Regions from separate parts of the Pantoea sp. PA1 genome, predicted to be linked through region 1. Evidence: riboswitches for the same ligand, from Rfam matches in the RefSeq annotation. Region 1 holds a riboswitch; the other holds the start of a gene.

The links. Region 1 has a riboswitch for thiamine pyrophosphate ahead of thiM (hydroxyethylthiazole kinase). Riboswitches for the same ligand answer to the same signal wherever they lie in the genome.
Region 2: it holds a riboswitch for thiamine pyrophosphate, as region 1 does, so the genes downstream of both, thiC (phosphomethylpyrimidine synthase ThiC) here and thiM (hydroxyethylthiazole kinase) in region 1, are expected to answer to the same signal.

Annotation. Positions count from the first base shown of each region.
Region 1 is NZ_JBXGEE010000001.1:1,798,631-1,802,574, forward strand. It holds gene AC1V0D_RS08755 (GntR family transcriptional regulator) at 1-201, shown strand, start outside; gene thiD (bifunctional hydroxymethylpyrimidine kinase/phosphomethylpyrimidine kinase) at 260-1,060, opposite strand; gene thiM (hydroxyethylthiazole kinase) at 1,047-1,844, opposite strand; TPP riboswitch at 1,879-1,975, opposite strand; gene AC1V0D_RS08770 (hypothetical protein) at 2,282-2,479, shown strand; gene AC1V0D_RS08775 (AEC family transporter) at 2,579-3,538, shown strand; gene ahpF (alkyl hydroperoxide reductase subunit F) at 3,602-3,944, opposite strand, start outside.
Region 2 is NZ_JBXGEE010000011.1:15,750-19,693, forward strand. It holds gene thiC (phosphomethylpyrimidine synthase ThiC) at 1-1,575, opposite strand, end outside; TPP riboswitch at 1,663-1,763, opposite strand; gene AC1V0D_RS21750 (Rsd/AlgQ family anti-sigma factor) at 1,917-2,423, opposite strand; gene nudC (NAD(+) diphosphatase) at 2,513-3,283, shown strand; gene hemE (uroporphyrinogen decarboxylase) at 3,324-3,944, shown strand, end outside.

The DNA.
Region 1 (3,944 bases):
ATGGATCGGGTGCGCTTCCTGACGCTGAGTGAAGTCTCACCGCCGGAAAAGGTCATTGAGCAGCATGAAGAGATTTATGCCGCCCTGAAACAGCACGATGCCGATGCCGCCGAAGCGGCCATGCGTCATCACCTGCAGGAGATGATCTTCTCCATCACCCCGATTGCTGAGCGCAACAGCGCCTGGTTTGAAGCCCCCTGAATCCCTCCCGAGGGGTGCCCGCCTCGCCTGATTATCCGGGCGAGACGGGCAGTCTCTCTTACCACCATTGATGAAAATGGTGAACCGGCCCGATGCCCTTGCCGACCTCCAGCGAATCCGCCTGCATCAGCGCCTGCTGCAGCCAGTTTTTCGCTTCCTCAATCGTCGTCTCCCATCCGCCATGACGCGGACGTAATGCGGCCAGTGCCGCCGACAGCGTGCAGCCGGTGCCATGCGTATGACGGGTCTCTACACGCGGTGTGCTGAACCGCTGCTCTGCCGATGGCGTAATCAGCCAGTCGGGACTCTCCGCCGCTGTAAGATGCCCTCCTTTCATCAGCACAGCCTGACAGCCCAGCGCCAGCAACGCCCGCCCCTGTTCGCGCATCTCCGTCTCATCGGTGGCAATGGCGCAACCCAGCAGGGCCGCCGCCTCTGGCAGGTTTGGAGTGATCAGCGAAACCTGCGGCAGCAACCGCTCACGAACGCTGGCAACGGCGTCCGGTGAGAGCAGCGCATCACCACTTTTCGCCACCATCACCGTATCCAGTACCACAAAAGGGATCGCCGCCTGCTTCAGCCGCGCCGCCACCTGCTCCACGATAGCCGTTTCTGACAGCATGCCGATTTTCGCGCTGTCGATACGCACGTCATTCAGCACAGAATCGAGCTGGGCGGCGACAAAGTCCGGTTCGATGCGATAAACAGCCTGCACGCCCTGCGTATTTTGTGCCACCAGCGCAGTGATGACGCTGGTGCCATAAGCGCCCAGCGCCGAGAACGTTTTCAGATCGGCCTGGATCCCTGCGCCACCACTGGGATCGGTGCCGGCAATGGTCAGGGCATTAATGCGTTTCATGATCGCCCTCCAGGGTCCAGAGTGCATCCAGAAACGCCGTGGCAAAGCTGCCCGGCCCATTCGCCTGCCCCGCGGCCTTTTCACCGGCTGTCGCCATCACCTGACAGGCCGCGGCAATATTCAGCAGGCCATCGCCGGGCAGCGCGCTGAACCCGGCCACCACCGCCGAGAGCGCACAGCCGGTTCCCACGACCCGCGTCAGCATGGGAGAGCCGCCACGAATGGCAAAAGTGCGCTGACCATCGGTTGCGTAGTCCACTTCACCGGTGACGATGACCCGCGAGTTCCACTCTTTCGCCAGCTGCCGCGCCGCGTCGAGCGCCGCATCTGCCGGGTGAAGCGTATCCACGCCGCGTCCGCCACTGGCCTGCTGCGCCAGCGCCAGAATCTCTGACGCATTGCCGCGTATCACCGCCGGTTGCTGACTTAATAATTGCTGGCAGAAGTCGCTGCGCAGCGTCAGGGCACCGACTGCGACCGGATCGAGCGTCCAGGGCGTGCCCGCCTCCCGCGCCGCGCTAACCGCTGCCTGCATCGCCCGCTGACGCTCGCGCGTCAGCGTCCCGACGTTAATCAGCAGGGCATCCGCAAAGCCGCTGAACTGTGCCGCTTCGTCAGCATCGATCACCATCGCGGGTGACGCATTGAGTGCCAGCAGGACGTTGGCGGTAAAGTTCTGCACCACGTCATTCGTCATGCAGTGCACCAGCGGTGACTGACGGCGAAAGGTGTGCAGAAGGGGCGCGAACTGCGCGGCAGAAAGGTGTTGAGATGGCTGTATCATCGTAGCTCCCAACCGGCGGACAAGAAGGCGAATGCGGTCAGGCATCAGACTTCCCTACGCTGGCATTATCCAGATCAGGTAATACGGGTATTTCTCAGCCTTCACAAAGAAGGGCACCCCGAGTCGAATTACGGTTTGCAGCATAGGCAAGCCGTTCTCTGAAAGCAAGCAACAGCCGCCAGCGAAATGACCGGAACGGAACCTTACGCATGATCCCGATCAACGTTCCATGGTGCAAAAAAAGGCTTAATGCTGCGGGCCTCAGGGATACCTCTTAAGAGGTACTTCTGCTGTCAGGCCTCATGAGCCCTGGCCATCGCTCGGACTCTGACCATTTCATAATAATTAACCTGCGCGAAACACCGTTGTAAAAAAACACTTTATTTCATGGAGTTATCGACTCCTGAAGCGGAACTTCATACTACTCAGGATGTATGATGCGATTGTCAGCGCTTATTCCTCACCGCCATCGATGGCAGGATATTCAAATCGAACGCCAGGGCGCCATCGCCCCTAATGGCCGACATTACCTTTCCACCTATATTTCGGCCCGTTGTGCGGGCTGCGGCGAAACCATCCATCGTGTTTATTACCGGGACATCAGTGACCAGCAGGCGCGTCGCTGGTTAGGCTGACAGCCCGCCCGACGGCCTGTTCCAAAGCAGGGATGAGTTAACAGTTAGTTAGCGATTTGTTAGTCTGATAACTATCCATGGTTTACCCAGACGCCTCTTATGCCACTGCTGTTTGAAAGCCTGAGCCATCAGATTTACCTGTCAGCCCCGCTGTTTATCCTGATCCTGCTCGGATATGGGCTGACACGCTTCGGAAAATGGCCTGCCAGCATCAGCGAAGGCATGAACCGCTTTGTGTTTAACGTTGCGCTGCCCTGCATGCTGTTTCGGGTGATGAGTACCTTCTCGCAAAGCCCGCCGGTGGATGCGCGCCTGCTGCTGGCCTTCTTTGGCAGTTGCCTGCTGGTGTTTATCGTGGGACGCCTGCTGGCGACGCGGCTGTTTAAGCTTGACGGCGTGGCCGCCTCGGTCTTTGCGCTGGGGGGTATCTTCTCCAACAACGTGATGCTGGGGATCCCGGTGGCTACCGTCCTGCTCGGGCCAGAAGCGCTGCCACCGGTGGCGCTGGTGCTGGTGTTTAACAGCCTCATCCTCTGGACCCTGCTGACCGTTTCGGTCGAGTGGGCAAAACAGGGCAGCTTTTCCCTGACAGGTCTCTGGCGCACCCTGATCGGCGTGCTGAAAAATCCGCTGATCGTCGGCATTCTCAGCGGCACGGCCTGGAGCTTTCTTCAGCACCCCTTGCCGCAGATCGCCGCTGAACCGCTGCGGATGCTGGCCTCGCTGGCGGCCCCCCTGTCGCTGGTCACGCTGGGCATGAGCCTGGCACATTATCGGGTGCGGGAGGGTTTAAAAGAGAGTTATACGATCTGCCTGCTGAAGCTGGTTCTGCAACCGATGACGGTATGGGCTATCGCGTGGCTGACCGGTCTACCCCCGCTGGAGAGTAAAGTGGTGGTGTTACTGGGGTCGATGGCGGTCGGGGTTAACGTCTATCTGATGTCGCAGAAATTCAATGTCATTACCGGCCCGGCGGCGGCCAGTATGCTTTTCTCTACGGTGTTTGCGGCCGTGACGACGCCGGTATGGATGATGCTGATGACGCTGGCGGGCTATTAACAGGCGCATAAAAAAAGCCCCTCAGCACTGGGGCTGAAGGGCTTATTGCCTGGCTGATGAAACTTACTCAGCCGTTTTGGTACGGATCAGATAGTCAAAGGCACTCAGTGACGCTTTCGCACCTTCGCCGCTGGCAATGATGATCTGCTTGTACGGCACGGTGGTGCAGTCGCCTGCTGCGAAGACGCCTTTCAGGCTGGTTTCGCATTTCGCATCGATGATGATTTCGCCCATTTTGTTGCGCTCAACCGCGCCTTCCAGCCATGGGGTGTTCGGCAACAGACCAATCTGGACAAAGATACCGGAGAGCGGCAGCTCATGGGTGGTCTGCGTCGTACGGTCAATGTAGTGCAGGCCGGTCACTTTGCTGCCGTCGCCTTTCACTTCCGTGGTCTGCGCGTTCAGG
Region 2 (3,944 bases), on a different contig from region 1:
AGCAGCATGTGCCGCGATTTTGTAGGTGATCAGCCCCTGTTTGACATCCTCTTTGTTCGGCAGCCCCAGATGCTCTTTAGGTGTGACGTAACAGAGCATGGCGCAGCCAAACCAGCCAATCATGGCGGCCCCGATTCCGGAGGTAAAGTGGTCATAGCCCGGTGCGATGTCGGTGGTCAGCGGGCCGAGGGTGTAGAAGGGGGCTTCATCGCACAGGTCGAGCTGTTCGGTCATGTTGCGGCGGATCATATGCATTGGCACATGGCCCGGCCCTTCAATCATCACCTGTACATCATATTCCCAGGCAATACGCGTCAGTTCGCCCAGGGTACGCAGCTCAGCGAACTGGGCCTCATCGTTCGCATCCTGAATCGAACCCGGCCGCAGACCATCGCCCAGCGACAGTGACACATCGTAAGCGGCGCAGATTTCACAAATCTCCCGGAAATGCTGATAAAGGAAGTTCTCCTGATGATGCGACAGGCACCATTTCGCCATGATCGATCCGCCGCGCGACACGATCCCGGTCAGCCGCTTCGCCGTCATCGGGACATAACGCAGCAGGACGCCAGCGTGTATCGTGAAGTAATCCACCCCCTGTTCCGCCTGCTCAAGCAGCGTGTCGCGGAAAACGTCCCAGTTCAGCGCCTCGGCCACGCCGTTCACTTTTTCCAGCGCCTGATAGATCGGCACTGTGCCGATGGGGACCGGGCTGTTCCGCAGAATCCACTCGCGCGTTTCATGAATATAGCGGCCGGTAGAGAGATCCATCACCGTATCGGCACCCCAGCGCGTCGACCAGACCAGTTTTTCCACTTCCTCTTCAATGGAGGAGGTGACCGCCGAGTTACCGATATTGGCATTCACCTTAACCAGAAAGTTGCGGCCGATAATCATCGGCTCCGATTCCGGGTGATTGATATTGGCAGGGATGATGGCCCGTCCGGCTGCCACCTCCTGCCGCACAAACTCCGGTGTGATGCTGGCTGGCAGATGCGCGCCAAAACTGTGGCCCGGATGCTGTTGCAGCAGCACTTCACTGCGCATCCGTTCACGGCCCATATTTTCCCGCAGCGCAATAAACTCCATTTCCGGGGTGATGATCCCCTGGCGGGCATAATGCAGCTGGGTGACGCGGCGGCCTGCACAGGCCCGGCGCGGCGTCGGTAAGTGATCGAAGCGCAGATGGTCCAGCCCCTCATCAGCCAGCCGTTGCTGGGTGTAGCCGGAACTGTTTTGTGGCAGGTATTCGCTGTCATCGCGTTCCGCTATCCAGCGGGCGCGCAGTTTTTCCAGGCCGCGATGAACATCGATCTGTGCTGCGGGATCGCCATAGGCACCTGCCGTGTCGTAAACCGGCACCGCTTCGTTTGGCTCATAGGTCGGCTGCGCTTTGCTGCCACCGGTGTGGGTCGGGCTTAGTGTGATCTCGCGCATCGGAACGCGAATATCGTCACGGCTGCCGGTTATCCAGATGCGACGGGACTGGGGAAATGCACTGCCGCTTTGCAGGGAATCGATAAATTCCTGCGCCTGGGCACGTTGTTCACGACGGGTCATTTTTGGGTCAGACATAGCAATCTTCCTGTTCATGGGGAACGATGCTTGTCCGGAGTTCGGAAGGAGTAGCGGTATCGGCAGCATAAGAATGCTGGCATACCGTAAAAATTTACTCTTGTTCCCTTCGCAGGTTCTAACCTGATCAGGTTCCGCGGATCCCGAATTAACGGTCTCAGCCCGGCTGGGCACTCCGACAAGAAGCGCTTTCTACACACCAATCTGACCGGCAGATCGGGCGTAAAAATCGTGTTTTTCACAGCAAAAAATAAAAAAGGTTCGTCGGCGTAGTGGCCTCGGAACCTCTTCAGCATAAAAGGGCGAGTGGATAATCTCAACCCTTTTGGTGGTGATACCGGTTAAGCGGGACGGGCAATCTGACTGTCATTGGCAACCGGCGGGGTAGCCAGCTGATTATCCCATGCCAGCTGGATCAGCTTATCTTCCAGCGTGAAGCGCGACTCCAGCACTTCGCCCACTTCTGAAAGCGCCTGCTGGAAAGTCATGCAGTTTTCATCGTCTATCGCCTGTTGCAGGTGACCATCATAGAGCTGCATCAGCCGCTCGGTGTTGGCTTCCAGTGGCGGATAGATCTGCGCAGCCGCAATCATCGGGCTGTCACCGTTCATTTCACTGATAACACGTTCATAAATACTGAAGTGACCGGCCGAAAGATAATCGACCAGGCTGTGACAGAAGTTGTCCAGCGCCTGCTCATCGAGACGGGTCAGGGCTTCTTTGTTGGGCTTCAGGCCGACCAGATGATAATAGGTCACCAGCAGCTGGCGACGGGCTTCGAGCCAGGAATCGACCAGCTCATTACTGCCACCTACGCGTTCAGCCAGGACGTTTAACTGGTTAAGCATATCTGACTCCATGTGAGTTATAGTTGTTTATCAACACACTTAACATCAGGGCTTCAGCGTACGATTTGACGCTAAGGATGACGAAATAAATGCAATGCGAAATCTCAAGCGTAGACGCTGGATGGTGGATTGTCAGCCATGAACAGAAACTTTGGTTGCCACAAGGTGATTTACCCCACGGAAACGCCGAAAATTTTGGTCTGACTGGCAGTAAAGCACGCCTTATCGGAGAGTGGCAGGGCGAAAATGTCTGGCTGATTTGTGCGTCACGCTCTGCCGATATGTTCTCCGTGCGGCAGTTGATCGATCAGGATGTCGGACTGTTTCAGCTGGCGGGGCGGGGGGTGCAGCTGGCGGAGTTTTACCGCTCTCATCGCTGGTGCGGCTACTGCGGCCATGAAATGCATCACAGCAGGCATGAATTTGCCTGCCTGTGCAGTCATTGCCGTGAGCGTTACTATCCGCAAATCGCCCCCTGCATCATCGTGGCTATCCGTCGCGGTGATGAAATCCTGCTGGCAAATCATGCCCGCCATCGCAACAAGGTCTATACCGTGCTGGCCGGCTTTGTGGAGGTCGGTGAGACGCTGGAGCAGGCCGTAGCCCGCGAAGTGATGGAGGAGAGCAACATCCGCGTCAAAAACGTGCGCTATGTGACCTCTCAGCCGTGGCCCTTTCCGCAATCCCTGATGACCGCCTTCATGGCGGAGTATGACAGCGGCGATCTGCAGCATGATGGCAAAGAGCTGCTGGATGCGGCCTGGTTCCGTTTTGATGACCTTCCCCTGCTGCCTCCACCCGGCACCGTGGCACGCCGCCTGATTGAAGATACTGTCGCCCTGTGCCGCGCTGAAGTGTGAAAGTGCTACACTACACGCCTGTTATTGAGAGAGTGTTGAGATGAGTGAACTGAAGAACGATCGTTATTTGCGTGCCCTGTTACGTCAGCCGGTGGATGTCACGCCGGTATGGATGATGCGACAAGCCGGGCGCTATTTGCCGGAATACAAAGCGACACGCGCCCAGGCGGGTGATTTTATGTCGCTGTGTAAAAACGCCGAGCTGGCCTGTGAAGTCACCCTGCAGCCGCTGCGTCGTTTTCCGCTGGATGCCGCCATCCTCTTCAGTGACATCCTGACGATTCCGGATGCGATGGGACTGGGACTCTATTTTGAAACCGGCGAAGGCCCGCGTTTCTCAAACCCTGTAACCTGCCGCGCTGACGTTGATCGCTTGCCGGTGCCCGATCCGGAGATGGAGCTGGGCTATGTGATGAACGCGGTTCGCACCATCCGCCGCAATCTCAATGGCGAGGTGCCACTGATCGGCTTCTCCGGCAGTCCATGGACGCTGGCCACCTACATGGTGGAAGGCGGCAGCAGCAAAGCGTTTACCCGAATCAAAAAGATGATGTATGCCGAGCCTGCTACGCTGCATGCGATGCTGGATAAGCTGGCTGACAGCGTCATTCTCTATCTCAATGCGCAGATTCGCGCAGGTGCCCAGTCGGTGATGGTCTTC